Regions from separate parts of the Erwinia rhapontici genome, predicted to be linked through region 1. Evidence: predicted binding sites of a transcription regulator. Region 1 holds the regulator's gene; each other region holds the start of a gene.
The links. The regulator PurR, encoded in region 1, represses purine synthesis genes. The targets are predictions, from matches to a motif close to CANGCAAACGTTTGCNTG.
Positions count from the first base shown of each region.

Region 1 (7,935 bases):
CAGGAAGAAGCCGCCCTGTACTTTATTGCTGAGCTGGCAAAACGCCAACTGGCCTACCTGCACATCTCTGAACCTGACTGGGCCGGTGGCAAGCCTTACACCCGTGAATTCCGTCAGGCCATCCGTGCTGTTTATCCTGGCGTCATTGTCGGCGCGGGCGGTTACACGGCAGAAAAAGCCGAAGCCCTTATCGGGCAAGGCCTGATTGATGCTGTTGCGTTTGGCCGCAGCTATATTGCCAACCCGGACCTGGTCGCGCGTCTGCAAAACGATGCTCCGCTGAACGAACCTAAGCCAGAAACTTTTTATGGCGGCGGTGCCGAAGGCTATACAGACTATCCGTTCCTCGGTTAATTTCCACAAGGGTTCGCACCCGATGGCATAATCGTTATACTGGTTTTTTTACGTCATCCATCGATGACGCCGATAAAAGAGGATGTTATGCGTTTACTTCACACCATGCTGCGCGTTGGCGATCTGCAACGCTCTGTTGATTTTTATACTAAAGTGCTGGGCATGCGCCTGCTGCGCACCAGTGAAAATACCGAATATAAATACACCCTCGCGTTTGTCGGCTACACCGAAGAGAGCGAAGGTGCTGTCATTGAGCTGACCTACAACTGGGGCGTGGATAAATACGACCTGGGCAATGCTTACGGACATATCGCACTGGGCGTGGATGATGTGGCCGCGACCTGCGATCGTATCCGCAACGATGGCGGGAACGTGACCCGTGAAGCCGGTCCGGTAAAAGGTGGCACCACCGTGATCGCGTTTGTTGAAGACCCGGATGGCTATAAAATTGAGCTGATCGAGAACAAACAAGCGGGTAATGGCCTCGGCCACTAAGTATTTCGGGTGCCTTTTAGGCACCCGCTTCCCCTCCCTGCTGCATCCCCCGACAAAATTTGCCATAATGCGCGCTGCCTTTTTTTCTCCTGTGAGATGCCGATGTCTGAATCGAATGAACTGAATACCCTTAGCAGCCGTTTTCGCGGTTTTTATCCAGTCGTTATTGATGTTGAAACCGCCGGTTTTGATGCCAAAACTAACGCATTACTGGAAATCGCAGCGGTGACGCTAAAGATGAATGACGATGGCTGGCTGGAGAAAGATGAGACGATCCATTTCCACGTAGAGCCTTTTGTCGGTTCAGTTCTGCAACCTGAAGCGCTGGCATTTAACGGTATCGACCCGGAGAATCCGCTGCGCGGTGCGGTCAGTGAACATGAAGCGTTGCATGCCATTTTCAAACTGGTGCGCAAGGGAATTAAGGAGAGCGGCTGTAGCCGGGCGATTATGGTGGCGCACAACGCCACATTCGATCTGAACTTCATGAATGCGGCTGCCGAACGCGCCAGCCTGAAGCGTAATCCTTTCCACCCATTCGTCACCTTTGACACCGCGGCACTCAGCGGGCTTGTACTGGGGCAAACCGTTCTGGCGAAGGCCTGTACCGCAGCTGGAATGCCTTTTGATAACGCCCAGGCACACTCCGCACTGTACGATACCCTGCAAACGGCCGATCTGTTCTGCGAACTGGTCAACCGCTGGAAACGTCTGGGAGGCTGGCCACTGCCGGTTGATGCAGAAAGTGACGACAGCGAAGAATAAAGCAACGTGCTGTAAACTCGAAAAAAAACCGGACCTCTCAGGGCCCGGTTTTTTTTATGCTGCCAATAAGCCTGCGTTACTCTGCGGCGTCAGACGGATATTTCTGCGCAGTTTCTTTAATCAACTGCTGCAGCTCGCCGCGCTGATACATCTCGATGATGATATCGCAGCCACCCACCAGCTCACCGTCTACCCACAGCTGTGGGAACGTTGGCCAGTTGGCATATTTTGGCATTTCTGCACGGATGTCCGGGTTCAGCAGAATATCAACGTACGCGAAGCGCTCGCCACAAGCAGATAACGCCTGAACAGCCTGAGCAGAGAAACCGCAGCTTGGCAGTTTAGGGGACCCTTTCATGTACAACAGAATAGGGTTTTCAGAGATCTGACGTTGAATTTTTTCAACAGTACTCATAAATATCTTCCTCAATACGATACATCGTGTGTAGGCTGGGCGCAGCCTGCTTATTGTAGCGATTCTGCCCTGGCGATGAAAATGACATTTTCACATGCGAGAGAGGTAAAAATGTGACTAATAGACAAAACAGGGAAACAAAATAACATTTTCTTATCATCACTGCTGCACCTGTTATGACTAACACTGGTTTTATTGCTGGGTTAACCACCTGATTGTGCTCAATATTACATCATTTTCTTGATCTGTATTATTGAAACAAAAAAGACCTTACCCTTTGTTAAGAAGTTAGATTAGAATTGGCCTAACCTTCTGCATACCGCAGAAATCTCTTTTTTTACCGCGTTGCTGCTTTTTTGTAGCGCACAAACTGTTAATGGGAACGATGCGTTTACTCATCACGCTCTTCATACTGGCTTTCACTCAGCTGTTCTTCAACATGGCGCACGCATCGCCACATGCCCCTATTAATGCAAAACAGCAAAAAGCCGAAAGCAATACTGCACGTGTAGATGACCGCCGTAAGCGCCGCCCGGTAAAAGCCACTTCGACCAAAAAAGTCAAAGAACCTGTCAGTAAGAAAGCCAAAGAAACCGCTAAAAAAGAACCCTCTAAATCAGCACGGCTTCTGCTGGCAAAAAAACTGAAAGAGAAAGAAAAGAAAAAAACCAGCGTGGCCCCGGTGCGTAATGCGAAGGTGGAGAAGAAAACACTGAGTAAAAAACTCGCGGCCAGCAAAAAAGCAGATAAAAAACATTATGGTCGTCAACGCGCAGGCAGCAAAGCCACTGACGATGATAACGATGCTCTGAACGCCCCGCTCAAACTCAGCAAAGCGCATCGCGCTCGCTACCAGAAAGCACGTGAGACGGCGATGAACAAGCTGATGGGCCAGCTCGGTAAACCTTATCAATGGGGCGGCACCTCTCCGAAAACCGGTTTCGACTGCAGTGGTCTGGTGTGGTATGCCTATAAAGACCTGGTGAAGTTCAAGATCCCACGCACGGCTAATGAAATGTACCATCTGCGTGATGCGGCTTCGATTAAGCGCGATCAGTTAGAGAAAGGTGATCTGGTCTTCTTCCGTATTAACGGACGTGGCACAGCAGATCATGTTGGCGTCTATCTGGGTGGAGGGAAATTTATTCAGTCTCCACGGACAGGTAAAGATATTCAGGTCAGTGCGTTGAGCGAAGATTACTGGCAGGAACATTACATCGGTGCGCGCCGTATGATGACGCCTAAAACGATTCGATAATGCGTGTGGGTTCGGGAAGAGTTTCCTCCTCCCGTGCAAGAATTAATGCATTACCGCCGTAAAACTAAACGCAATAATCATCAGCAGTGAACCCACAACGGTCAGCGCCGTCATTTTCATATCAGTGTTCATTCTCTCTCCTCAATAACCTTGTTATTAGTAAGCCAACAGATTTTCCCACAGTTACCCGTAAAAATCTCGTTTTCTGTGCGCAGCCTTGTTAGAATTCTTTATTCCGTTGCGCAACACCGTTGGCAACGTGTAAAAGTCAGCACTGCATGTCACTCTACGGACGATTTTACCCCTTCCCGACCCTTTGAGACAGCACCCAAAATAATTCTGGTCGGGAAGGAATGGCTGTACCCAGGCAAACGTTTAACCAATTAGTTATCAAGATGTTACGATAACACCAGGAGTACGATTTTCATGGCAACAATTAAGGATGTGGCAAAGCGCGCCGGTGTTTCAACCACCACTGTGTCTCACGTGATTAACAAAACGCGCTTTGTAGCCGAAGAGACGCGCGAAGCGGTATGGGTTGCAATCAAAGAATTGCATTATTCCCCCAGCGCCGTAGCCCGCAGTCTGAAGGTCAACCACACCAAAACCATTGGCCTTCTGGCAACATCCAGTGAAGCGCCCTATTTTGCAGAGATCATTGAAGCAATAGAAAACCGCTGCTTTGCCAAAGGCTATACGCTGATTTTGGGCAATGCGCACAACGACCTGCAAAAGCAACAGGCCTATCTGTCAATGATGGCGCAAAAACGCGTCGATGGGCTGCTGGTGATGTGTTCAGAATATCCTGACACGTTGATTTCTATGCTGGAAGATAACCGTAATATTCCGATGGTCGTCATGGATTGGGGCGAATCACGCGGTGATTTCACTGATACCGTGCTTGATAATGCTTTTGAGGGTGGTTACCTGGCGGGGCGCTACCTGATCGAACGCGGGCACCGCGATATCGGCGCGATCCCAGGCCAGCTTGAGCGTAATACAGGCGGTGGCCGCCATGCCGGATTCCTGAAGGCACTGGCAGAAGCGGGCATCACTTTGCGCGATGAATGGCTGGTGCAGGGCGATTTTGAACCTGAATCTGGCTATCGCGCCATGCAGCAAATTTTGTCGCAGAAGCAGCGCCCAACGGCCATTTTCTGTGGCGGTGATATTATGGCCATGGGCGCGATTTGCGCAGCAGATGAAATGGGGCTACGCGTACCGCAGGATATTTCAGTGATCGGTTATGATAACGTGCGCAACGCCCGCTACTTTACGCCCGCACTGACCACCGTCCACCAGCCAAAAGAGCGTCTGGGCGAAACCGCTTTTGATATGTTGCTGGACCGTATTACCAGCAAGCGCGAAGATCCGCAAACCATTGAAGTTCACCCTTCACTGATCGAGCGTCGTTCCGTTGCCGATGGTCCTTTCCGCGACTACCGCCGTTAATCACTCACCTGCCACTGGCCAGGATGTTCGCTTAACCACTCTGCATTCAGGGTTTCTGTGCTCCCCAGATAGTCCAGTAACCAACTTAGCGCCGGTGAGGCGCTTTGTTCCGACCAGCTGAGATAACAGGGACTGTCGGGAAACGGGGACGTCAGCGTCACTTCTCCTAACACGCCTTGTTGCAGCCAGGGCTGGGCAAAATGACCGGGTACCATCCCAACACACAGCCCGGCTCGCAGGCAGTCAAACGCACTTTCCCAGTCAGGCACCACCAGCCGTCGTTGATTATCTAATGTCCACGTGGTGCGTTTCGGCAAGGCACGTGAGGTATCTTCCAGCACCAGCGATGGCCACTCACGGATTAACGTCTCGCTTAACGGTCCCTCATGGCTCAGCAGAGGATGTGACGTTTTCACCACGCAGCGCCAGTTAAGACTTCCCATATCACGAAAAGCAAAACGTCCTCGTACCGGGATCGCCTGAGTCGCACCGATCGCAACATCGACGCGACCGTCAGCCAGCGCATCCCACACACCGTTGAACACTTCCGGCATGATATGCAGTTCCATATCCGGAAAATGCCGGTAGAAATCCACGACCAGCTGCCGGGTGCGTGCCGGGCGCACAATTCTGTCGACCGCGATATTGATTTGTCCCCGCCAGCCGTTAGCCACCTGTTGACAGCGTGTGCGAGTGGCGAGCATTTTTTTGATAACAGCACGACCTTCTTCAATGAAAACCCGTCCGGCGTCCGTCAACTCCACATCACGATGACGACGCTCAAACAGACTCACGGCCAGCCAGGCTTCCAGCTGGCGCACGGTATAACTTACTGCGGAGGGGACGCGATGCAATTCCGCCGCAGCAGCGGTAAAGCTGCCCGTCCTCGCCACCGCATCTACCACTTCAAGAGAATGTTCAGACCACATGATTTGCCTTCAATATTTTTCATCGCAACCCACGAATATTAGCGTTTCACAGACGGGTCAGCACGCGATTACACTGCACGCGTAAAAAAATTGTCTAATAAGAGTTAAAAACCATGCGTTCCAAAGGATTTATGATTTACCTTGCGCTGCTCAGCATGCTGGGCTTTCTTGCTACCGATATGTACCTACCCGCGTTTGGCGTGATGCAACATGACTTGCAGACGGAAGCCGGTGCCATTAGCGCCAGTTTAAGTATCTTCCTCGCCGGGTTTGCCTGCGCACAGCTAGTCTGGGGCCCGCTGTCAGACCGCATCGGCCGAAAACCTGTATTGATGATGGGGTTGAGTTTGTTCGCCGTTGGTTGTGCGGCAATGCTGTGGGTAGAGTCGGCTTTCTGGTTGCTGATCGTTCGCTTTGTTCAGGCCGTGGGGGTGTGTGCTGCGGCGGTGAGCTGGCAGGCCCTGGTGGTCGATCGCTACAGTGGTCCGCGGGCCAACCGTGTCTTTGCCACCATTATGCCTCTGGTGGCCCTCTCGCCTGCGCTGGCTCCCCTGTTGGGTGCCTGGCTACTGCAACACTTTTCATGGCGTTCGATTTTCGTTGTCTTGCTACTGCTCAGCCTCGCACTACTGATCCCTACATTGCGCTTGCCGTCACGCCCGGTGGACGATCACGGCGTCGTTAAGCCTCGCACTCCTGGCTTCCTCACATTGCTGAAGTCTCCTATTTACAGTGGCAACGTGGCGATTTATGCCGCGTGCTCTGCCAGCTTCTTTGCCTGGCTCACCGGGTCCCCTTTCATTCTGGGTAACCTTGGTTTGTCCCCTGCAGATATTGGCCTCAGCTATGTTCCGCAAACTGTGGCATTTCTTGTGGGCGGGTTTAGCTGCCGCGCCCTGTTGAACCACTTTGCCGGGCGCCAATTGTTGCCATGGCTGCTGGCCTTCTACAGCGTCAGCATTCTCGCGATCTATTTTGTTTCACTGCAGCCGCAGCCTTCCTTGTTTGCATTGCTACTGCCGTTTTGTGGAATGGCGATGGCAAACGGTGCGATTTACCCGATTGTGGTGTCCAGTGCGTTACTGCCCTTCCCCCAGGCGACCGGTAAAGCCGCCGCCTTGCAGAATATGTTGCAGCTCGGCCTCTGTTTTTTCGCCAGTCTGGCGGTGTCAACATGGATTGAATCCCCGTTACAGACCACTACGCTGGTGATGGCTGGCACGATTGTTCTGGCTGTCGTTGGCTATATCGTCCAGCGACTGGCGGAGCAAAAACAGCCCCACCTGACGGCGCCGGGCCAGGTGGAATCCTGTAAAAACACTTAGTTAGCGCCCTAACAATAATGAATTGAATATTACCTTTCGTGGGCATATACTTTTCAGCGCAATATAAAATAACAACTTAACACCATTTTTGAGTGGGCGATGGCGTTTGTCGTCGTCCACTGTTGGTTCCTGACAGGGTTGTCATGGAGTTGTTCCGAGTGACTACGTTACGACCTCTGTCAGTTTCACATCAAACCTCTTTTTTAACGTCGGATATCAGACTGCGGCATTCGCCGTGAGTGCTCTCACAGGCCTGTAGAAACAGACAATTCTTTTTCTCAGGTTTTAATCACACAGGGTGATGGAGAAGCTATGAGTTCATCGTGTATAGAAGAAGTGAGCCTTGACGACAACCCGTGGTATCGAATCGTCCAGGAAATGTTGAGTCAGGCCAATATTGAAATCAATGGTTCCCGTCCCTGGGATATCCAGATTACCAACCCCGTTTTTTTTAAACGCATTCTGCAGGAAGGATCGCTGGGGTTAGGTGAAAGCTATATGGATGGCTGGTGGGAATGCGAACGCCTGGATATCTTTTTCCAGCGTGTTTTGCAGTCAAAATTAGATCAGCAACTCCCTCACCATTTCCGCGACACCTTGCGTGTTGTGGCCTCCCGACTCACGAATCTGCAAACGCGCAAACGCGCGTGGATTGTTGGCAAAGAGCATTATGATCTGGGTAACGATCTCTTCACCCACATGCTCGATCCTTATATGCAATATTCCTGCGGTTACTGGAAAGAAGCCCGTACGCTGGAAGACGCTCAGGAAGCCAAATTGCAGATGATCTGTGAAAAACTTCAGCTGGAACCGGGCATGTCTTTACTGGATATTGGCTGTGGCTGGGGAGGTCTGGCCGAATATGCCGCGCGTCACTTTAGCGTAAATGTTGTGGGTGTTACCATTTCCGCCGAACAACAAAAGCTGGCGCAACAGCGCTGC
Region 1 covers NZ_CP085627.1:2,238,287-2,246,221, reverse strand. Annotated here, with positions in the region: gene nemA (alkene reductase) at 1-354, shown strand, start outside; gene gloA (lactoylglutathione lyase) at 442-849, shown strand; gene rnt (ribonuclease T) at 946-1,614, shown strand; gene LJN55_RS10575 (Grx4 family monothiol glutaredoxin) at 1,691-2,029, opposite strand; gene LJN55_RS10570 (C40 family peptidase) at 2,415-3,287, shown strand; gene cydH (cytochrome bd-I oxidase subunit CydH) at 3,330-3,419, opposite strand; gene purR (HTH-type transcriptional repressor PurR) at 3,714-4,739, shown strand; gene punR (DNA-binding transcriptional activator PunR) at 4,736-5,668, opposite strand; gene punC (purine nucleoside transporter PunC) at 5,782-6,993, shown strand; gene cfa (cyclopropane fatty acyl phospholipid synthase) at 7,306-7,935, shown strand, end outside.

Region 2 (7,935 bases), 2.3 Mb from region 1:
CCGTGAATGGTGCGAATAAACTCACTGCCCAGTTTTTTACGCAGGTGATGGATGTGCACTTCCACGGCATTGCTGGAAACGTCGTCATCCCAGCCGTAGAGTTTGTCTTCTAACTGTGGGCGGGTGAGCACGCGCCCGTTGTTGAGCAGAAACAGTTCCAGCAGCGCCAGTTCACGCGCTTTCAGTACCAGCGGTTCACCCTTCAGGGTAACGGTATGGGAACCCGGTTCCATGATCAGGCAGCCATGTTGCAGTGTCGGCTGAAGCTGACCGTGGCGGCGGCGGATCAGCGCCTGTAAACGTGCGGCCACTTCGCTGAGGGCAAAGGGTTTACATAAATAGTCATCGGCTCCCTGCTGCAACCCGCTGACGCGTTGTTCCAGGGCATCGCGGGCCGTGAGGATCAACACCGGTTCATCACGTCCCTGCTGTCGCCACTGGCGGAGAATGGTGAGTCCGTCGATTTCTGGCAGGCTGAGATCCAGTACTACCGCATCATAGGGCGCGGCACTCAGCGCCCGAAGTCCCTCGTTGCCCTGGGTAAACCAGTCAACACTGAACCCCAGTTTGCTTAACCCGGCTTTGATGCCGTCGCCAATCAGGCGGTCATCTTCGATTAAAAGAATTCGCATGGTGTTATCCTTCGCAGTTCACCGAGTTATACGGAATCATGATACGGCTTGTACAGCAACGATCGACGAAATTCGCGACTTTTCGTCAATTTAGAACAATAAACTCGTGATAAAAGAGTTCTTAAGATCCTGTTAAGAACCTTTTGCTGTAATACTGACTGAACCGACGTTACCGGGCAGAACTGACTGCTCTATTGCATAAGGAAAAGTGAACATGATGAAGAAGACAGCTGCATTACTGGCGATCACCGCCCTGATGTCCATGCCCGTACTTGCCGTCCAGGGCGGCGGTTTTGTTGACCCGAGTGCCCCGGCAGCCCAGGTACAGAAGGGCGGGTTCAGCGGCCCGAACGGTACGGTGGCTACCGTCAAGCAGGCTCAGGATATGAGTGATGATGCCTGGGTAACAATGCGTGGTCATATTGAAAAGCGCATTGGTGATGAAGACTATCTGTTCCGTGATGCCACCGGCACCATGACCGTCGAAATTGACGATAAGCGCTGGGATGGACAGACCATTGGTCCGAAAGACAATGTTGAACTCCAGGGCAAGCTGGATAAAGACTTCAACTCGCTGGAGCTGGACGTCAAACAGGTGCGCAAAATCGGTGGCTAATCGCTGGCAAGCATCGTGACCAGGTGGTGGACGGCGGGGGAGCGATCCCAACGCCGCCAGGCCAGGGCGATATCACTGCCCAGCGCAGCATCCTCAATCTGATGGAAGCTGACGCCGGGCAGGCTGATGCAGCGCAGTGAATCAGGCACGATGGTGATGCCGAAGCCTGCGGCGACCATGCTCACGCCCGACGAAATTTGCGGTGACTGCTGCACGCCATCTGGCTGAAAACCGGCACGCAGACAGGCACTGATAATCACTTCGTACAGGCTGGGGGCAACCTCACGTGGAAACAAAATCAGTGATTCTTGACGTAACTGTGCCAGCGACAAAGAGGGTACGCTGCCAAGCGGATGACCCGTCGGTAGCACCACAGCCATTTTCTCAGAAGCAATCACCTTCAGATTAAACGTCTTACTGCTCTCACAGGGCAGACGTACAAAGGCGGCATCCAGTAATCCCTCCTCCAGATTATGCATCAGCGTCGCCATACTCTCTTCCTGGGGCAGTAAGGTGATGGCCGGAAAACGATCCTGAAAACAGTGCAGCAGCCGGAAAATCTGCGGATGAAACGCGGTGGAGCTGGCAAAACCAATCGACAGCTTTCCACTGATCCCGCGGGCAATCCCTTTGGCTTTCTCCAGCGCATGGCCGGTCAGTGCCAGGATCTGGCAGGCATCATGATAAAACGCTTCCCCGGCATCCGTCAGTTCCACGCCACGCGTCAGCCTTTTCAGCAGCGGTGTACCAATCTCTTCTTCCAGTTTTTTGATTTGCTGACTCAGCGGGGGCTGGGAAATACCCAGCCTTTCCGCCGCCCGGGTGAAGTGCTTCGTCTCAGCGACCGCAACGAAGTAACGCAGATACCGCAGTTCCATATCGAAAACGTCTCAAAGTGGGGGGTGTTCTATATTGGAATCCCGAACTGAATCGAGTCAACATTGATTCAATACTTCTTAACAGTTTATCGGGGGAAATGGCAATGACACATTCTGTAACTGATTGTTCATGTTCGGAACAACTGACCGAAACAGTCAGGGGGATGCAGAAGGAAAGGCCAGAAAGTGTAATCTATCAGACCTCTCTGATGAGCGCGTTACTGAGCGGCGTCTATGACGGTACCACCACGGTGGCTGACCTGCTGAAGAAAGGCGATTTTGGCCTCGGGACGTTTAATCAGCTGGATGGCGAGCTTATCGCTTTTAACCGTGAAGTGTACCAGTTGCGTTCAGATGGCAGTGCCCGTGCTGCCAGTCCCGATCAGCAATCGCCGTTTGCAGTGATGACCTTCTTCCACCCTCAGTATCAGCATCGCTTTACCGGCCCGGTTGATCGGGCCGGGGTACATCAGGTCATCGACCAGCAGGTCAGTTCCGATAATCAGTTCTGCGCATTGCGTCTCGACGGTTTGTTCAGCCGCGCAGAAACCCGCACGGTTCCCTGTCAGCACCGCCCGTATAAATCGATGCCAGAGGTGCTCGGCAAGCAGCCCACCTTTCATTTTGAGCAGCGCAATGGCGTGTTGATCGGTTTTCGCACGCCGCAGTATATGCAGGGCATCAACGTCGCGGGCTATCACGAACATTTCATTACTGACGATCGCCAGGGTGGCGGTCATCTTCTGGACTATCAGCTTGATCACGGCACGCTGACCTTTGGTGAGATCAGCAAGCTGGTGATTGACCTGCCTGGCGACAGCGACTTCCTGCGGGCGGATCTCAGCCCGGAAAACCTGGATTCCGCCATTCGTTCTGTTGAAAGCTGAAAAAGAGAGAGAACAAAAGATGAAAAACGTCACTGAGGTTCAACAGTGGGCACACGGTGCCGATCTGGTCGTGGCTCAACTGGAAGCACAGGGGGTGAAGCAGGTCTTCGGCATTCCCGGTGCCAAAATCGATAAAGTCTTTGATTCGCTGCTGGACACCTCCATCCAGACGATTGCCGTACGTCATGAAGCCAACGCCGCATTTATGGCAGCGGCCGTGGGTCGGCTGACCGGCAAAGCCGGCGTTGCATTGGTCACCTCCGGGCCTGGCTGTTCCAATTTGATCACCGGTATGGCAACGGCGACCACCGAGGGCGATCCGGTAGTGGCACTGGGGGGGGCGGTAAAACGCGCGGATAGCGCCAAACAGGTGCATCAAAGCATGGATACCGTCGCGATGTTCCGCCCTGTGAGTAAATATGCGGTAGAAGTCGGTTCCTCAGATGCCATTGCCGAAGTGTTATCGAATGCGTTTCGCAGTGCGGAGCAGGGGCGCCCCGGCGGCGCTTTTGTCAGCCTGCCGCAGGACATTATTAATGAGCCCGCACGCGGACATCTGCTGAATACCAGCGGCCAGCTGCTGCTGGGAGCAGCACCGGATGTGGCGATTGACGCCGTTGCCCGCCAAATCGCACAGGCGAAAAACCCGGTGCTGCTGCTGGGCCTGATGGCCAGCCAGCCCGCCAACAGCGATGCGCTGCATCAGCTGCTGGAGCGTAGCCATATTCCGGTCACCAGTACCTACCAGGCGGCAGGTGCAGTGCGGCAGGAGCATTTTTCCCGCTTTGCCGGGCGTGTCGGGCTCTTTAATAATCAGGCGGGCGATCGGTTACTGCGAGAAGCCGACCTGATTATCACCATTGGCTACAGCCCGGTAGAGTATGAACCTGCGATGTGGAACAGTGGCAAAGCCACCCTGGTGCATATCGATGTGTTGCCCGCCGATACCGACAACTGTTATCAGCCTGATGCCGAGCTGGTCGGTGATATTGCTGCCACGCTGGATAAACTGACGGCACGTATCCACGGCCCGTTAACGCTTAGCCCACAGGCGGCGGCGATCCTCAGCGACCGCCAGCAACAGCGTGAACTGCTGGCGCTGCGCGGCCATCAGCTGAATCAGTTTGCCCTGCATCCTTTGCGCATCGTGCGTGCTATGCAGGACATTATCAACAGTGACGTCACCCTGACGGTGGATATGGGCAGCTTTCATATCTGGATCGCGCGTTATCTTTACAGCTTCCGCGCCCGTCAGATCATGATCTCCAACGGTCAGCAAACCATGGGCGTTGCCCTGCCCTGGGCGATTGGTGCCTGGCTGGTGGACCCGTCGCGCAAAGTGGTGTCGGTCTCCGGGGATGGCGGGTTCCTGCAATCGAGTATGGAGCTGGAAACGGCAGTACGGCTGGGCGCTAATTTGCTGCATATCATCTGGGTGGATGAGTGCTACAACATGGTGGCGATGCAGGAAGAGAAGAAATATCAGCGGGTTTCCGGGGTGAAATTCGGTCCGATCGATTTTAAAGCTTACGCCGAGTCGTTTGGTGCCGCGGGGTTTGCTGTGGAAAGTGCAGAAATGCTGGAACCGACGTTGCGTAAAGCGATGGATGTGCAGGGCCCGGCGGTAGTGGCTATTCCGGTGGACTATGCAGACAACCCTCTGCTGATGGGACAGCTTCATCTCAGCCAGATTTTGTGAGCTGCTATACCTTCCAGATATTCATTACATTCAGTCATGGCCCTTTACCGGTAACATAAAAGGGCTATTTTTTTCCTTAAAACAAATCCTCTCTCTGCGTCAGCGAAACGTTTCGATGGCGATCACATTTTCAACATTTGATGATTGTTTTCCCCTGACCATTTCTTACACTGCCCTCAGCGAAACGTTTCGCTCTGGAGTGAATAATGAAAAAAGGCACCTTACTGAATTCTGATATCTCGTCCGTGATTTCACGTCTCGGTCATACTGACAGCATCGTGATTGGCGATGCCGGCCTGCCGGTCCCACAAGGTCCGCAGCGTATTGATCTGGCGTTGACGCATGGAATTCCGACATTTTTACAGGTTACCCAGGCGGTCACCAGCGAGATGCAGGTCGAGAGTGCCATCATTGCGGAAGAAATTAAGCAGCATAATCCGCAGCTTCATAGTGAATTGATCGCCCTGCTCGACTTACTGCAACAACACCAGGGTAATTCAATCAGTATCAGTTATGTCAGTCACGAACAGTTCAAACACCAAACTCAGCGTAGTCAGGCCGTCATTCGCAGCGGAGAGTGTTCTCCGTATGCGAATGTCATCCTGATCGCTGGCGTGACCTTTTAGAGGCTGTTATGCAACCTTTACTGCAATTAAAAGGCATTGATAAAGCCTTCCCGGGCGTCAAGGCGCTGTCGGGAGCCGCCCTCTCTGTTTATCCTGGCCGCGTGATGGCGCTGGTGGGCGAGAACGGTGCGGGTAAGTCGACCATGATGAAGGTGCTTACCGGGATCTACGCCCGTGATGCGGGCACGTTTGAATGGCTCGGTCAGGAAACCACCTTTAACGGGCCGAAAGAGTCGCAGGAAGCTGGGATCGGTATTATCCATCAGGAACTGAACCTGATCCCCCAGTTGAGCATTGCGGAAAACATCTTTTTGGGTCGCGAATTTGTTAACCGTTTTGGCCGCATCCAGTGGAAAAAGATGTATGCCGAGGCGGATGCCTTACTGAAGCGCCTGAATCTGCGCTTCAGCAGCCATAAGCTGGTGGGTGATCTGTCGATCGGTGACCAGCAGATGGTGGAAATTGCCAAGGTCCTGAGCTTCGAGTCAAAAGTGATCGTCATGGACGAACCGACGGACGCGCTGACGGATACCGAGACCGCTTCGCTGTTCCGGGTGATCAACGAGCTGAAAGCGCAGGGCTGCGGCATTGTTTATATCTCCCACCGAATGAAAGAAATTTTTGAGATCTGCGACGATGTCACCATCTTCCGTGACGGGCAGTTTATTGCAGAACGTGAAGTGGCTCAGCTGACGGAAGAGTCGCTGATTGAAATGATGGTCGGCCGCAAGCTGGAAGAGCAGTATCCACGCCTGGATAAAGCACCGGGTGAGGTTCGCCTGAAGGTGGAGAATCTGAGTGGTTCCGGCGTTGAGGATGTCAGCTTTACGCTGCGTAAAGGCGAAATTTTGGGTGTGTCCGGGCTGATGGGCGCGGGGCGTACCGAACTGATGAAAGTGCTGTATGGCGCCTTGTCACGCAGCAGTGGTAGCGTAACGCTGGACGGAAAAACCGTCTTCGCGCGTTCCCCGGAAGAGGGGCTGGCCAACGGTATCGTCTATATTTCTGAAGATCGTAAGCGTGATGGTCTGGTGCTGGGTATGTCGGTGAAAGAGAACATGTCACTGACCGCCCTCAACTATTTTAGCTATGGCGCGGGCCGCCTGAAACATGCGGAAGAGCAGCAGGCGGTCGGTGATTTTATCAAGCTGTTTAACGTTAAAACGCCATCAATGAATCAGCCGATTGGTTTGCTCTCCGGGGGGAACCAGCAAAAGGTGGCCATTGCGCGCGGGCTGATGACGCGGCCAAAAGTGCTGATCCTGGATGAGCCAACGCGTGGCGTCGATGTTGGCGCGAAAAAAGAGATTTATCAGCTGATTAATCAGTTTAAACAGGAAGGGTTGAGCATCATTCTCGTCTCCTCCGAAATGCCGGAAGTTCTGGGCATGAGTGACCGCGTGCTGGTGATGCACGAAGGTCGCCTGAGCGGTGACTTCCCGATTGAACAAGCCTCGCAGGAAATTTTGATGGCGGCGGCAGTTGGTAAACATTACAGCGCGGAGCTGGCATAACTATGAGTACGCAAACAATTCCTTCACGCCGCCTGATCAGTAAGGCATGGCTGCTTGAGCAGAAATCGCTGATTGCGCTGGTGGTGCTGATTGCCATCGTTTCCAGTCTGAGCCCGAATTTCTTCACCGTGGCTAACCTGTTTAACATTCTGCAACAGACGTCGGTCAACGCCATTATGGCGGTGGGTATGACGCTGGTGATCCTCACCTCCGGTATCGATCTTTCCGTGGGGTCACTGCTGGCGCTGACCGGGGCAGTCGCTGCCTCGATTGTCGGGCTGGAAGTGAATGCTCTGGTGGCGGTGGCGGCATCGCTGGCACTGGGTGCCTTTATTGGTGCGATTACCGGCTCAATTGTCGCGAAAGGTAAAGTGCAGGCGTTTATTGCCACACTGGTCATGATGCTGCTGCTGCGTGGTGTGACGATGGTGTACACCAACGGCAGCCCGGTGAATACCGGCTTTAACGACAATGCAGACCTGTTTGGCTGGTTTGGTATCGGTCGTCCTCTGGGTATCCCGACACCGGTCTGGTTAATGGGTGTGGTGTTCCTCGCCGCCTGGTACATGCTGCATCACACGCGCCTTGGCCGTTACATTTATGCGCTGGGCGGTAACGAAGCGGCAACGCGTCTGTCCGGCATCAGTGTTAACCGCGTCAAAATTATCGTTTATGCACTGTGCGGCATGTTGGCTGCGCTGGCGGGCACCATTGAAGTGGCACGCCTCTCTTCGGCGCAGCCGACGGCCGGTACGGGCTATGAGCTGGATGCGATTGCAGCTGTGGTGCTGGGTGGAACCAGCCTCGCAGGCGGTAAAGGCCGGATTATGGGCACGCTGATAGGTGCGCTGATCTTAGGCTTCCTGAATAACGGGCTGAACTTGCTCGGTGTTTCTTCTTACTACCAAATGATCGTCAAAGCTGTGGTGATTTTGCTGGCGGTGCTGGTAGACAACAAAAGCAGTAAATAACACTCTTTACCTTTACAGGATATGAAAATGAAGATGAATAAACTGACTGCACTGGCTGTACTGTTAGGCGCCACGCTGAGCGCTAACGCGCTGGCAAAGGACACCATTGCGC
Region 2 covers NZ_CP085627.1:5,005,976-5,013,910, reverse strand. Annotated here, with positions in the region: gene qseB (quorum sensing response regulator transcription factor QseB) at 1-632, opposite strand, end outside; gene LJN55_RS23170 (YgiW/YdeI family stress tolerance OB fold protein) at 850-1,248, shown strand; gene LJN55_RS23165 (LysR family transcriptional regulator) at 1,245-2,126, opposite strand; gene budA (acetolactate decarboxylase) at 2,231-3,013, shown strand; gene alsS (acetolactate synthase AlsS) at 3,033-4,712, shown strand; gene rbsD (D-ribose pyranase) at 4,919-5,338, shown strand; gene rbsA (ribose ABC transporter ATP-binding protein RbsA) at 5,347-6,852, shown strand; gene rbsC (ribose ABC transporter permease) at 6,855-7,823, shown strand; gene rbsB (ribose ABC transporter substrate-binding protein RbsB) at 7,851-7,935, shown strand, end outside.
Region 2: rbsD (D-ribose pyranase) is a predicted target of PurR. The motif match lies at 4,890-4,907, and genes of this name have one in related genera.

Region 3 (7,935 bases), 2.2 Mb from region 1:
CCCTGCTGCGTGCCCGTGTTGGCATGGTATTCCAGAAGCCGACACCGTTCCCGATGTCGATTTATGACAACATCGCTTTCGGTGTGCGTCTGTTTGAAAAGCTGTCACGTGCCGATATGGACGAACGCGTTCAGTGGGCATTGACGAAAGCGGCGCTGTGGACCGAAACCAAAGACAAGCTGCATCAGAGCGGTTACAGTCTTTCCGGCGGTCAGCAGCAGCGTCTGTGCATCGCGCGTGGTATTGCGATTCGCCCGGAAGTGTTACTGCTGGATGAACCTTGCTCGGCCCTGGACCCGATCTCAACCGGGCGCATCGAAGAGCTGATTACGGAACTGAAGCAGGATTACACCGTGGTGATCGTCACCCACAATATGCAGCAGGCAGCACGCTGCTCCGACCACACGGCATTTATGTACCTGGGCGAACTGATCGAGTTCAGTGATACCGATACACTGTTCACCAAGCCGCATCAGAAGCAAACTGAAGATTACATCACCGGCCGCTACGGTTGATTTGACTGGAGAATACAATGGATAGCTTAAATCTGAACAAACATATCTCCGGCCAGTTCAACGCCGAGCTGGAGCATATCCGCACCCAGGTGATGACCATGGGTGGCATGGTCGAGCAGCAGTTGACCGATGCCATCACGGCGATGCACAACCAGGATGGTGAGCTGGCGAACAAGGTGATTGAAGGTGACCACAAGGTCAATATGATGGAGGTGGAGATTGATGAAGCCTGCGTACGCATCATCGCCAAACGTCAACCTACTGCCAGCGACCTGCGTCTGGTAATGGCGATCATCAAAACCATCTCTGAGCTGGAACGTATTGGTGATGTTGCCGAGAAGATCTGCCGTACCGCGCTGGAAAAATTCACCCAGCAGCACCAGCCGCTGCTGGTGAGCCTGGAGTCACTGGGCCATCACACCATTCAGATGCTGCATGACGTACTGGATGCTTTTGCGCGGATGGATCTTACTGCCGCCATTGAAATCTATCGTGAAGACAAGAAGGTTGACCAGGAGTATGAGGGCATCGTGCGCCAGCTGATGACCTATATGATGGAAGATCCGCGCACTATCCCGAGTGTGCTGACGGCCTTGTTCTGCGCGCGTGCCATCGAGCGCATCGGTGACCGCTGCCAGAACATTTGTGAAATTATCTTCTACTTCGTGAAAGGTCAGGATTTCCGTCACGTGGGCGGTGACCAGTTGGATAAACTGCTGACCGGCGATGACACCGGTAGCAATAACCCGTCGTAATCTCTGCTCAGGCGTGCCAACCCCCCGGCATGCCTGACTTCCTTCCCCATCACTTTTTCGTCTGGATACCTTCGTCGCTCATACTTATACTTGCGGCAAATTTCCAATGAAAAGGCCAGAAAATCATGTCAATTTCCCCCCCGGACAAGCGTAGCGTCACGCCGGGCAAAGCGATGGTCGCTGCTGTCAGCGGTTACGCAATGGACGGCTTTGATCTGCTGATCCTCGGTTTTATGTTACCCGCTATCAGTCTGTCGCTGGCATTATCCCCCTCGCAGGCTGGTTCACTGGTCACCTGGACACTGATTGGTGCCGTGCTGGGAGGCATTGTTTTCGGCCATATCAGCGATCGTCTCGGGCGTATTCGTGTACTGACCTTTACCATCCTGATGTTTTCAGTCTTTACCGGGCTGTGCGCAGTGGCACAGGGATATTGGGATTTACTGGCGTATCGCACCCTTGCGGGTATGGGCCTGGGCGGTGAGTTCGGTATTGGTATGGCGTTGATCGCCGAAGCCTGGCCTGCCAACAAGCGTAACCGTGCTTCAGCGTGGGTGGGCATGGGGTGGCAGCTCGGCGTACTGCTGGCGGCATTTATCACGCCGTTGCTGCTGAATGTGATCGGCTGGCGCGGCATGTTCCTCGTTGGCCTGCTGCCCGCCCTGGCCTCGTTTGCCATTCGTCGTGGCATGGGGGAGCCGGAAGCGTTTACCCAGCATGTGGATGTGAATCAGGGGTTGTCGTTCACGGCGCGCATTAAGCTGTTGTTCGTGGATGCGGCTACCACCAAAGCCAGCATCGGCATCTTTATCCTCTGTTCTGTACAGAACTTTGGTTATTACGGTCTGATGATCTGGATGCCGAGTTATCTCTCATCTAACTTTGGTTTTTCGCTGACGAAATCCGGGTTGTGGACGGCGGTCACGGTCGTCGGGATGACCTTCGGTATCTGGTTATTTGGTCTGCTGGCCGATCGCTTCTCCCGCTGGAAAATTTTCCTGCTGTATCAGTTCGGCGCAGTGGTGATGGTGGTGGTTTACGCTCAGCTGCGCGATCCGACGACCATGCTGTTTACCGGGGCACTGATGGGGATGTTTGTGAATGGCATGATTGGCGGTTACGGCGCGCTGATTTCTGACACTTATCCGGTAAAAGTGCGTGCCACGGCGCAGAATGTCTTGTTTAACCTGGGGCGTGGTGTGGGTGGATTTGGTCCGCTGGTGATTGGGCTGCTGGTCAGTCAGTGGTCGTTTACCGCCGCTATCACTATGCTGGCACTCATCTATCTGCTGGATATTGTCGCCACAATATTCCTGCTGCCGAAAAAGCAGGGTAACGATGATGTTCTGGGCGCGATTGGCTAACTGATCGGCATCCTGCGCTGATCCTTCAGCGCGGGATAATATTAGCCTGATATTTCCCATTAATCCTTTTCTGTTTATTCTTTTTAAGAATATTAATATTCTTAAAGTGCTTATTTATTGGAAATTACACTTTAATAAAAGGGTGAATGTATCGGATGGGTAACCTGATTGGCATATAGTGGTATTGTTTTTTCTTTGTGATCTTATGTTGTTTACAGCACTTAAAAAAAACGATAGTCTCGAAATCAGTAAGTGGTTTGTGTTTTTTTCTTAGTGTTGAGACGATATACCCTCTCTTTATTATCCATTTTGATTCTGATGTCGTCCGCGTTAGAAATATCAACTGGTCACCAGGGTGGGATCGGTACTGGCAGCGATAATAACTATGTACGAATACGATCCCTCCTCGCCGTGAAAATAATTAATATAGCGACAAGGAGTAATGCATGGCGGGTGATTAACGCTATCATTAATATATTAACTATGAGAAGAAATAAAACTGCGGTTCAGCTCAAGAAGCAAGAGGCATTCCGTATGCTGGCGCTAATCTGTCAGGAAATTGCGTCCCGGCCAAAAATGGGAACGCATTTATCCGATCCCACGCTATGGCCTAAAACCAGAGAGTTAGCGGATAATTGCGGCGAGAGTATCTATATGATGCGAAATATTCTTTTACAGCTGGTTGATGAAGGTAAAGTTATTAAACATGCTTCACTGTTGTCAAATTCATTACGCTGGCATATCAATGAGGGAGACGGTATTTAATTCTTTCTATACCGCCCTTTGGCAACAGGCCGGATTGTTTCCGGCCTGCACCATTTAGCGCGTTAACTGCCAGCCACGCGCCAGCCATAAATCTGGCAGCTGTGCCATATCATCAAACACCGTCACCAGTGGATGGTTGATTACCGGATTATGCGCATCGACGCAGTAATAGAATACCGGGATCCCGGCGGCGATGCCCGCTTTTGCCCCCGCCTCAGAATCATCGATCAGAATGCAGCGCTCAATCGCAACGCCCATCTGTTTGGCAGCGTAGTACATCAATTCCGGGTCGGGTTTCCAGTGCTCAATGTCATAGCCGCTGTATAAGTGGTCCCCAAAGAAGGAGAGCATGCCGGTCAGGCCGAGCGAATGCTGCATTTTGGGGACGGTCCCGTTAGAGACGACACAGGCCGGAACACTCACTTTTTCCAGCAACGCCTTTGCACCGTGAATCGGTTTAAGCTCCAGGTCAAACAGGCGAGCCACTTCCTGACGATAAGCCGGTTCCAGGACTTCAACCGGGGTCGTCAGCGGGTGCTGCTGGCAGACATCCGCGATGATGTCGTACAGTTTCACTCCTTTGTACTTTTCGAACATCTCCTGCAGCGACAGCGTGACACCAAACTGCGCGAACGTGTTGACGTACGCCTGAGTACAGAGCATTTCGCTGTCGACCAGCGTTCCATCACAATCGAAAAAAATGCATTCCACGGTCATCCTGATTCCTTCTGTCCAGTGGGTGGATACCCGATAGTAGCGCGAAGCGGGGTGAATTATGTCAATTACTGTTAACGGTTGTGATAAGACGGGTAAAACAGCGCAATCGGTTGCGAAAAAACCGGGTGATCGGCATCCCAAAATCAGAATTTTGGGGTAGGATAACGGCCGACAACTTTTCTCCGTTCTGGAAACACATAATGACGAATCCCGGTCTGTTACAACGGATTTTTAAATTGCAGGAGCATGGCACCACCGTTCGTACCGAGGTGATTGCTGGTTTCACCACCTTTTTGACGATGGTGTATATCGTTTTTGTTAACCCTCAGATCCTCGGCGTGGCCGGCATGGACACGCAGGCGGTCTTCGTTACCACCTGTCTGATAGCTGCCGGAGGCAGTATTCTGATGGGGCTGGTCGCGAACCTGCCTGTGGCACTGGCCCCCGCGATGGGGCTGAACGCCTTCTTCGCCTTCGTGGTGGTGGGTGCGATGGGGATATCCTGGCAGATCGGAATGGGCGCTATTTTCTGGGGGGCTGTTGGCCTGCTGTTGCTGACGATCTTCCGTGTGCGTTACTGGATGATTGCCAATATTCCACTGAGTCTGCGCGTCGGGATCACTGCCGGTATTGGTCTGTTTATTGCGATGATGGGGCTGAAAAATGCCGGTATTATCGTGGCCAACGAAGCAACACTGGTAACAGTCGGTAACCTGACCTCGCACAGCGTACTGCTGGGTGCGTTGGGCTTCTTTATTATCGCCATCCTTGCATCGCGCAATATCCATGCGGCGGTGCTGGTGTCGATCGTGGTGACCACGCTGATTGGTCTGGCGATTGGTGATGTGAAATATACCGGTATCTTCTCAGCGCCTCCTGCGGTGACCTCCGTTCTGGGGCAGGTTAACCTGAAAGATTCACTGAACGTTGGCATGGCCGGGATCATCTTCTCCTTTATGCTGGTCAACCTGTTTGACTCTTCCGGGACATTGATTGGTGTTACGGATAAAGCCGGTCTGACTGATGAGACGGGTAAGTTCCCGCGTATGAAGCAGGCGCTGTATGTGGACAGCATCAGTTCCGTTGCCGGCTCATTTATCGGTACCTCTTCGGTGACTGCGTATATCGAAAGCTCATCCGGCGTGTCCGTGGGCGGTCGCACCGGCCTGATGGCCGTTGTGACGGGCGTGCTGTTCCTGCTGGTGATGTTCCTGTCACCGCTGGCGGGTATGGTCCCCGCTTATGCCGCAGCCGGTGCGCTGATCTACGTGGGCGTGCTGATGACCTCAAGCCTGGCGCGCGTGAAGTGGGATGACCTGACCGAAGCGGTTCCGGCGTTTGTGACAGCGGCGATGATGCCATTCAGTTTCTCGATCACTGAAGGTATCGCACTGGGCTTTATCTCTTACTGCGTGATGAAGCTGGGCACGGGGCGCTGGCGTGAAATCAGCCCGTGCGTCGTGGTCGTGGCGTTACTGTTCGTTCTGAAAATCGCGTTTATCGACGCGCATTAATCAGACTAACGGGTGGTGGTAACGCCACCCGTTTGACTCTCAGGAGTGGTAGAGCGGTTTTTCCGCCGGCAGACTGGTCAGACGCAGCGTGCGTGGCCCAAGATTGTGTGCATAAACGTTAAAATCCCGCAGTGATTCCCAGCCATCTTCCCCGTTATATTCCCACAAATGCAGTCGGTCAGTGCCTGGCGATAACGCACAGGACCACACCAGCAATGGCTCAACATCACACAGCGCCTGAATATCTGGCCAGGTGACGCAGCGCAGTCGTCCTGATGCCGGGTGCAAGCGTAGTGAATCACTTCCTTCATCCGCTTCGCCAGTGAGTTTTAGAATGCTTTGGCGTAGCGTCCACAGCTGCGTAGACGCCTCAATGGCATCATTCTGTGCATTGATCCACGCTTTCTCTCCCGACGACAGACATTCAAAATGGTGCTCCGTCGTCTGACGGCTATGTGCGCGGACAATTTCCATATCCAGTCCGGCGCGGCCCCGTTCCTCAGCTAACATCACACCGACCATGTTACCGGCGTAGGCCAGACTAAAATCAGGGAGGTCCGGGTCAGCAAAGCAGGGGCGTCCGCTGGCAGTGGTGATCAATTCGGGCAGAAGGGGGATGCCATACACGCGCAGCATCAGTTCTGCGAGCAGGCTTCGGGCAGCCAGAAAGCGGGTACGACGTTTCTCGGAAAATCTGCTGGCCTGCTCTACCATCTGCTGCGGGAGTCGGTGAACCTGGGGTCTGGTTTGGGCGAGTGCCCAACGTGCAAAATGACTTGCCATCTGTCGCTCCGTGAAAATGGTCGGGTAATCATCTCTGCTATTGTAAGAATTTTCTTATCAAATTTCACCTGGGATTCCATTCCCAAGGGTATTTTCGGACTATTGTCACTGTTTATAGCCAGATTGCTGGTGGAATAGAGCGATCACACCGGGTGTTTACTTCCCGATGCAAAAACTGGAGAAAATACGCCCCAGCAGATCATCCGAACTGAATTCTCCGGTAATTTCACTCAGCGCCTGCTGGGCAAGGCGAAGCTCTTCTGCCAGTAATTCACCGGCCCAGGCACCCAGCAGTTGGTCTTTGCCCTGCTGTAAGTGAGTGGCTGCTAACTCCAGTGCGAGCAGGTGGCGTCGGCGAGCCAGGAAGCCACCTTCCATACTGCCAGAGAAGCCCATGCTGTGTTTCAGGTGGTCGCGCAGAACATCAATGCCATCGCCGGTGCGGGCCGAAAGACGAATAAGTGAGTGACCATTTACTTCTTCGATGCCCAGCACTTCACCTGTCATATCGGCTTTGTTGCGCACCACGGTAATCGGTAACGTTTGTGGCAGTCGGGCGATAAAGTCCGGCCATATTTCGGCCGGGCCGGTCGCACCCGTGGTGGTGCCATCGACCATAAACAGCACACGATCGGCCTGTTCGATCTCATTCCATGCGCGTTCGATGCCTATGCGCTCAACTTCATCGCTGGCTTCGCGTAATCCTGCGGTATCAATGATATGCAGTGGCATGCCATCAATATGGATATGTTCGCGCAGCACATCGCGGGTGGTGCCCGCGATATCGGTCACAATCGCTGCTTCGCGTCCGGCCAGTGCATTCAGCAGGCTGGATTTTCCGGCATTTGGACGCCCGGCGATCACTACTTTCATTCCTTCACGCAGCAGGCTGCCCTGGCGTGCTTCGGCACGTACGTCGTCCAGATCGGCAATCACCTGATGCAACTGCGCTTCAATTTTACCGTCGGAGAGAAAGTCGATCTCCTCATCCGGGAAGTCGATGGCCGCTTCTACATAGATCCGCAGGTGAGTAAGTGCTTCCACAAGATGGTTTACACGGGCAGAAAAAACGCCCTGTAATGAGTTAACGGCGGAACGTGCTGCCTGCTCTGAGCTGGCATCAATCAGGTCGGCAATCGCTTCAGCCTGTGCCAGATCCAGTTTGTCATTGAGGAAGGCGCGTTCTGAGAACTCTCCTGGATTGGCAATTCGCAGCCCGGGCAGTGCCACAATACGCTTCAGCAACAGATCAAGGATCACCGGACCGCCGTGGCCCTGAAGTTCCAGTACATCTTCACCGGTAAATGAGTTCGGGCCGGGGAACCACAGCGCGATGCCCTGATCGAGAGTGCTACCGTCGGCGTCACGGAACGGCAGATAGTCGGCGTAACGCGGTTTAGGCAGTTTACCCAGCAGTAACTGCGCAACGTCTGCGGCCTTGCTGCCAGAAATACGCAGAATGCCGACGCCGCCGCGTCCTGGCGCGGTCGCCTGCGCGACGATAGTATCGCTATGGCTCATG
Region 3 covers NZ_CP085627.1:5,045,932-5,053,866, forward strand. Annotated here, with positions in the region: gene pstB (phosphate ABC transporter ATP-binding protein PstB) at 1-515, shown strand, start outside; gene phoU (phosphate signaling complex protein PhoU) at 533-1,270, shown strand; gene LJN55_RS23330 (MFS transporter) at 1,396-2,634, shown strand; gene LJN55_RS23335 (hypothetical protein) at 3,088-3,399, shown strand; gene yieH (6-phosphogluconate phosphatase) at 3,454-4,116, opposite strand; gene LJN55_RS23345 (NCS2 family permease) at 4,317-5,630, shown strand; gene LJN55_RS23350 (4'-phosphopantetheinyl transferase family protein) at 5,670-6,413, opposite strand; gene mnmE (tRNA uridine-5-carboxymethylaminomethyl(34) synthesis GTPase MnmE) at 6,570-7,934, opposite strand.
Region 3: LJN55_RS23345 (NCS2 family permease) is a predicted target of PurR. The motif match lies at 4,216-4,233, and genes of this name have one in related genera.

Region 4 (7,935 bases), 2.3 Mb from region 1:
AATCCAGTCTGATTCAGGCGTTGTTGAAAACGCAACCGCTGTACGATACTCAGGTATCTGTTTCCCACACCACACGTGGGGTACGGCCGGGTGAAAATCACGGTGAGCACTATTACTTCGTCAATCACGACGAATTCCGCACCATGATCAGCGAAGATGCGTTCCTCGAACATGCTGAAGTGTTCGGCAATTACTATGGAACATCGCGTAAAGCGATTGAACAAGTGTTGTCGACTGGCGTTGATGTGTTTCTTGATATTGACTGGCAGGGTGCAAAACAGATTCGCGAGAAAATGCCGGCAGCCCGCAGCATTTTTGTGCTGCCACCGTCGAAAGACGAACTGGACCGCCGCCTGCGTGGCCGCGGCCAGGACAGCGAAGAAGTGATTACCAAGCGTATGGCGCAGGCTGTTGCCGAAATGAGCCATTACGCAGAGTACGATTACCTGATCGTGAATGATGATTTCGATCTGGCATTGTCCGATTTGAAAAACATTATTCGCGCAGAGCGTCTGCGTATGGCTCGTCAAAAAGCCCGTCATGATGCTTTAATCAGCAAACTATTGGCAGACTGAGGACAACTCAGTATGATGCCCAGTCATTTCGTCACCACCCGTGGAGTATCACACTTATGGCACGCGTAACCGTACAGGACGCAGTAGAAAAAATTGGTAACCGTTTTGACCTGGTTCTGGTAGCAGCACGTCGCGCACGTCAGATGCAGATTGGTGGTAAAGACCCACTGGTTCCTGAAGAGAACGACAAATCTACCGTTATCGCGCTGCGCGAAATCGAAGAAGGCCTGATCACGAATCAGATCCTCGACGTTCGCGATCGCCAGGAGCAGCAAGAGCAGGAAGCCGCTGAATTGCAGGCTGTTACCGCTATCGCTGAAGGTCGTCGTTAATTCGCTTTGAAGGCCCGCCTTGTATCTGTTTGAAAGCCTCAATCAGCTGATTGAAAAATACTTGCCTGAGGAGCAAATTAAGCGCCTCAAGCAAGCTTATCTTGTCGCACGTGATGCTCACGAGGGACAGACACGCTCCAGCGGTGAGCCTTATATCACCCACCCGGTCGCCGTAGCCTGCATCCTCGCTGAAATGAAGCTCGACCATGAAACACTGATGGCCGCACTTCTGCACGATGTTATCGAAGACACCCCCGCCACTTACCAGGATATGGAACAGCTGTTCGGTCAGACCGTTGCTGAACTGGTAGAAGGGGTTTCTAAGCTCGATAAACTGAAGTTCCGCGACAAAAAAGAAGCGCAGGCTGAAAACTTCCGCAAGATGATCATGGCGATGGTGCAAGATATCCGCGTCATTTTGATCAAGCTGGCCGACCGCACGCATAATATGCGCACCCTGGGTGCGCTGCGTCCGGATAAAAAACGCCGTATTGCGCAAGAAACACTCGAAATTTATAGCCCACTGGCACACCGCCTGGGTATACACCACCTGAAAACCGAGCTGGAAGAACTGGGCTTCGAAGCCCTGTATCCGAACCGCTATCGCGTGATTAAAGAGGTGGTGAAAGCCGCACGTGGCAACCGTAAAGAGATGATTCAGAAAATCCTCTCTGAAATTGACGGCCGCCTCGAAGAAGCGGGAATTACCCGCCGCGTCAGCGGTCGCGAAAAGCATCTCTATTCTATCTACTGCAAAATGCACCTGAAAGAGCAACGGTTCCATTCGATTATGGATATCTACGCTTTCCGGGTGATCGTGCGTGATGTGGATACCTGCTACCGCGTGCTGGGCCAGATGCACAGTTTATATAAACCGCGCCCAGGCCGGGTAAAAGACTACATCGCCATTCCTAAAGCCAACGGCTATCAATCCCTGCACACCTCAATGATCGGTCCTCACGGCGTCCCGGTTGAAGTGCAGATCCGTACTGAAGATATGGATCAGATGGCAGAGATGGGGGTCGCGGCGCACTGGGCTTATAAAGAACAGGGCGAAAGCAGCACTACCGCGCAAATCCGCGCACAGCGTTGGTTGCAGAGCCTGCTGGAACTGCAACAAAGTGCCGGTAGCTCCTTTGAATTTATCGAGAGCGTGAAATCCGATCTGTTCCCGGATGAGATTTACGTTTTCACCCCAGAAGGGCGTATTGTCGAATTGCCGGCGGGTGCCACACCGGTTGACTTTGCCTACGCCGTTCACACCGACATTGGCCATGCCTGCGTCGGTGCACGCGTAGACCGCCAGCCTTACCCCCTGTCGCAGTCGCTGACCAGCGGCCAGACCGTGGAAATCATTACTGCACCAGGCGCCCGTCCGAACGCCGCCTGGCTGAACTTTGTCGTCAGCTCCAAAGCGCGCGCCAAAATCCGTCAGTTGCTGAAAAACCTTAAGCGTGATGACTCCGTCAGCCTCGGCCGTCGTCTGCTTAATCATGCGCTGGGTGGCAGCCGTAAACTGGCAGAGATCCCTGAAGCTAACGTCCAGCATGAGCTGGAGCGCATGAAGATGGCGTCACTTGACGACCTGCTGGCTGAAATCGGTCTGGGTAACGCAATGAGTGTGGTCGTGGCGAAAAACCTGCAACAGAGCGACCAAAATGCTCCGGCCACCAGCACATCAACAACCAGCGGTACGCGTAGCAAGCTGCCGATCAAAGGGGCTGACGGTGTTTTGATCACGTTTGCCAAGTGCTGCCGTCCGATCCCCGGCGACCCGATTGTTGCTCACGTCAGTCCAGGCAAAGGTTTGGTCGTGCACCATGAATCCTGCCGTAATATCCGTGGCTATCAGAAAGAGCCCGAAAAATACATGGCGGTCGAGTGGGACAAGGTCACCGAGCAGGAGTTTGTGGCTGAAATTAAAGTGGATATGTTTAACCACCAGGGCGCACTGGCCAATCTGACTGCGGCGATCAATACCGCCGCTTCCAATATTCAGAGCCTGAACACCGAAGAGAAAGATGGTCGTGTGTACAGCGCCTTTATCCGTCTGACGGCGCGCGATCGTGTTCATCTGGCGAATATCATGCGTAAAATTCGCGTGATGCCGGATGTGATCAAGGTGCACCGCAACCGCAATTAAGGGAATGACGGAGCAAACCTCCGTCTTTTCCTGCTCCCCGATCGCCGGTCTGACGGATTGACTTATTTTTAGGGAGTCTACTTCGCATGAATGCTCAACGTTATGCCCGCATCCGCGCAATGCTTGCCGCCCGTCAGCACGATCTGACAGTGTGTATGGAGCAGGTGCATAAACCTCATAACGTTTCGGCGGTAATCCGTACTGCTGATGCCGTTGGCGTACATGAAGTCCACGCGGTGTGGCCGGGTAGCCGTATGCGCACCATGGTCTCTTCCGCTGCGGGGAGCAACAGCTGGGTGCAGGTTAAAACCCACCGCACCATCGCAGACGCCGTCACCCATCTGAAAGACCAGAACATGCAGATTCTGGCAACCAACCTTTCCGATAAAGCCGTCGATTTTCGTGAAATCGACTATACCCGCCCGACCTGCATTCTGATGGGTCAGGAAAAAACAGGCATCACTCAGGAAGCACTCGATCTCGCCGATCAGGACATCATCATTCCGATGATTGGGATGGTGCAGTCACTGAATGTGTCCGTTGCCTCTGCATTGATCCTCTATGAAGCCCAGCGCCAGCGGCAAAACGCCGGGATGTATCTGCGCGCAGAGAGCACGCTGGAATTCAGTGAACAGCAGCGGCTGCTGTTTGAAGGTGGCTATCCTGTGCTGGCCCGCGTGGCAAAGCATAAAGGGCTGCCCTATCCGGAAATCAACGATCGGGGTGAGGTCGTTGCCGACCCGGAATGGTGGGCTACCATGCAGTCCCGGGCGCGTAAATAATGCAGGGCCGCCTGCTGGATGCAGTGCCGCTTAACACGCTATCAGGCGTGGGTGCCAGCCAGACGGCGAAACTGGCCAAACTGGGCCTGCTGACCGTGCAGGACTTGCTATTACACCTGCCAATGCGCTATGAAGATCGCACCCAACTGTATGCGATTAACGACCTGCTGCCGGGGATTTATGCCACGGTCGAAGGTGAAGTCCTGCATAGCGATATCTCATTTGGCCGCCGTCGAATGCTGACCTGCCAGATCAGCGATGGCAGCGGTGTGCTTACCCTGCGCTTTTTTAACTTCAATGCAGGAATGAAAAACAGTCTCGCGACCGGGCGGCGCGTCACCGCTTACGGTGAGATCAAACGGGGTCAACGCGGCGCCGAAATCATCCATCCCGAATATAAGGTGCAGGGCGATCAGAGTATCACTGAGCTTCAGGAAACGCTGACACCGGTTTACTCCACCACCGAAGGTATACGGCAGGCAACGCTACGTAACCTGACCGATCAGGCATTAACTCTGCTGGACACCTGTGCGATTGCTGAGCTGCTGCCGCCAGAACTGAGCCGGGGGTTAATCAGCCTGCCCAATGCGTTACGTACCCTGCACCGTCCGCCGCCCGATATGGCGCTGACCGATCTCGACAGCGGTACCCATCCGGCCCAGCGACGTTTGATTATGGAAGAACTGCTGGCGCATAACCTCAGCATGCTGGCGGTGCGTGCCGGAGCGCAGCGTTATCATGCGCTGCCGATGGAAGCCCGCCACAATCTGAGTGAAAAACTGCTGGCGGCGCTGCCTTTCAAACCCACCAATGCACAGGCACGCGTGGTACGCGAGATCGAAACTGACCTTGCCCACGATTATCCAATGATGCGCCTGGTACAGGGCGATGTTGGCTCAGGTAAAACGCTGGTCGCCGCACTGGCTGCGTTGAATGTGATTGCTTACGGCAAGCAGGTGGCGCTGATGGCACCGACCGAGCTATTAGCTGAACAGCACGCGAATAATTTCCGTCAGTGGTTTGCGCCACTGGGGCTGGAAGTGGGTTGGCTGGCAGGAAAGCAGAAAGGAAAGGCGCGCATCGCACAACAGGAAGCCATTGCCAGCGGTCAGGTGTCAATGGTTGTCGGTACCCACGCCATCTTCCAGGAACAGGTACAGTTTAACGGCCTTGCGCTGGTGATTATCGATGAACAACATCGCTTTGGCGTCCACCAGCGTCTGGCGCTGTGGGAAAAAGGTGAGGAGCAGGGCTTCCATCCGCATCAGTTGATTATGACAGCCACCCCCATCCCCCGAACGCTGGCGATGACCGCCTATGCCGATCTGGATACCTCTACCATTGACGAACTGCCGCCAGGCAGAACGCCGGTGACAACGGTCGCCATCCCGGACACGCGCCGTGCCGATATCATTGCGCGGGTGAAAGGCGCCTGCGGCAGCGAAGGTCGCCAGGCCTACTGGGTCTGTACGCTGATTGAAGAATCTGAGTTGCTGGAAGCGCAGGCGGCCGAGGCCACCTGGGAAGAACTGAAGCTGGCCTTACCTGAGCTGAACATCGGGCTGGTGCATGGCCGTATGAAGTCACAGGAAAAACAGGCCGTCATGCTGGCGTTTAAACAGGGTGAGATCCACCTGCTGATTGCGACTACCGTGATTGAGGTTGGGGTGGACGTTCCCAATGCCAGCCTGATGATTATTGAAAATCCTGAACGCCTGGGTCTTGCACAGCTTCACCAGTTACGCGGGCGCGTAGGCCGTGGTGCTGTCGCCTCTCATTGTGTACTGCTGTACAAAGCCCCATTAAGCAAAACCGCTCAAAAGCGCTTACAGGTGTTACGCGACAGCAACGATGGGTTTGTCATTGCCCAGTGCGATCTCGAAATTCGCGGCCCCGGTGAGCTCCTCGGGACGCGTCAAACCGGTAACGCCGAGTTTAAAGTGGCCGACCTGCTGCGTGACCAGGCGATGATCCCCGAGGTACAGCGCGTGGCACGCCATATTCACCAGCACTATCCGGAGCAGGCGGTCGCCCTGATTGAACGCTGGCTACCGGAAACCGAACGCTATACCAACGCCTGATCATGAATGTTTTCGATTCCTGTTCGCTGCGTTGGCAAACGATTGCTTTTACGCAAAAGAAGATTAAAATCGCCACTTTATTGCCCCGGGAAGCCTGAAGATGTCCGTTGAAACCCAAGATGCTGCCGCCGACCGTAGCCCTGTTGCTACCGGCAAAAGCGAACTGATTTACCGCCTTGAAGATCGTCCGCCGTTACCGCAAACCCTGTTTGCAGCCTGTCAGCATCTGCTGGCGATGTTTGTTGCCGTGATTACGCCGGCACTGCTGATTTGCCAGGCACTAGGCCTGCCTGCACAAGATACGCAGCATATTATCAGTATGTCCCTCTTTGCTTCCGGCGTGGCATCCATCCTGCAAATAAAAACCTGGGGACCGGTGGGTTCCGGTCTGTTGTCGATTCAGGGCACCAGCTTCAACTTTGTTACACCACTGATTATGGGTGGTCTGGCATTGAAAAACGGCGGCACTGACGTCCCAACGATGATGGCCGCCCTGTTCGGCACGCTGATGCTAGCCTCCTGCACCGAGATGGCACTGTCACGCGTACTGCATCTGGCGCGTCGTGTTATTACTCCGCTGGTTTCCGGTATTGTCGTGATGATTATCGGCCTGTCGTTGATCCAGGTCGGTCTGACCTCCATCGGTGGGGGGTTTGCCGCGATGAACGATCACACCTTTGGCGCACCGAAAAATCTGCTGCTGGCAGGTGCTGTGCTGGCGGTGATTATTCTGCTGAATCGCCAGCGTAACGCTTATCTGCGCGTCGCATCACTGGTGATTGCGATGGCAGTCGGTTATCTGCTGGCCTGGGCGATGGGCATGCTGCCGGAAAACACGACCCCGGCAAATACCGCGCTGATCGCCATTCCTACTCCGTTTTATTATGGGTTGGGCATCGACTGGAACTTGCTGATCCCACTGATGCTGGTATTTATGGTGACTTCGCTGGAAACCATCGGTGATATCACCGCCACTTCTGATGTCTCCGAACAACCGGTCAGCGGCCCGCTGTATATGAAGCGTCTGAAAGGCGGCGTGTTGGCCAACGGCCTTAACTCGTTTGTTTCGGCATTGTTTAATACATTCCCCAATTCGTGCTTCGGGCAGAATAACGGCGTGATCCAGTTAACTGGCGTGGCCAGCCGCTATGTCGGCTTTGTCGTGTCGTTAATGCTGATCGTACTCGGTCTGTTCCCGGCGGTCAGTGGCTTTGTGCAGCATATTCCTGAGCCCGTCCTCGGCGGTGCCACCATCGTGATGTTCGGGACCATTGCCGCTTCAGGCGTGCGCATTGTGTCACGCGAGCCGCTGAACCGCCGTGCAATTATGATTATCGCGCTGTCGTTAGCTGTCGGTCTGGGCGTTTCTCAGCAGCCGCTGATTTTACAATTTGCCCCTGACTGGCTGAAAACGCTGCTCTCTTCCGGTATTGCCGCAGGCGGTATCACTGCCATCATTCTGAATCTGGTTTTCCCGCAGGAAAAATAAACCTTTCTCTGTCCCGGCTTCGGGCGGTTTAATTCCGCCCGAAGCCGGGACAGGTTGAGATACGGCGATAAATCAGGCATAACAATCCATTACCAGAATTCATAGGGATGGATGTGATGAAGTTCTTCGGCAAAGTATTACTCACCCTGCTGCTCCTGCTGCTGCTGGTGATAGTCACCGTCTATGTGTTGCTGCAAACCCAGTGGGGCGCAGGCTGGATTGGCCGTCAGGTCAGTGCCGACAGTGACTATCAGCTATCGCTCAGTAAGATGGAGCATGACTTTTCCGATCCCAGCCATCTGCTGTTAAACAATGTCTCCTTCGGCCGTAAAGGCCAGCCCGCAACACTGGTGGCTAAACGCGTCAATCTCGGGCTTGGGCTTATCCAGTTCAGTAACCCACTCCATTTCGCCAGCATTCGTCTTGAGCAGGGAACACTCAACCTCAGCGAAAAGAGCGCGCCGCTTTCATTACAAGCTGACCGCCTGCAACTGAGCCAGATGGCGTTAAACCGTAACCAGGGTGAATGGCCG
Region 4 covers NZ_CP085627.1:4,966,612-4,974,546, forward strand. Annotated here, with positions in the region: gene gmk (guanylate kinase) at 1-575, shown strand, start outside; gene rpoZ (DNA-directed RNA polymerase subunit omega) at 632-907, shown strand; gene spoT (bifunctional GTP diphosphokinase/guanosine-3',5'-bis pyrophosphate 3'-pyrophosphohydrolase) at 927-3,050, shown strand; gene trmH (tRNA (guanosine(18)-2'-O)-methyltransferase TrmH) at 3,137-3,832, shown strand; gene recG (ATP-dependent DNA helicase RecG) at 3,832-5,913, shown strand; gene LJN55_RS23005 (nucleobase:cation symporter-2 family protein) at 6,014-7,402, shown strand; gene LJN55_RS23010 (AsmA family protein) at 7,519-7,935, shown strand, end outside.
Region 4: LJN55_RS23005 (nucleobase:cation symporter-2 family protein) is a predicted target of PurR. The motif match lies at 5,945-5,962, and genes of this name have one in related genera.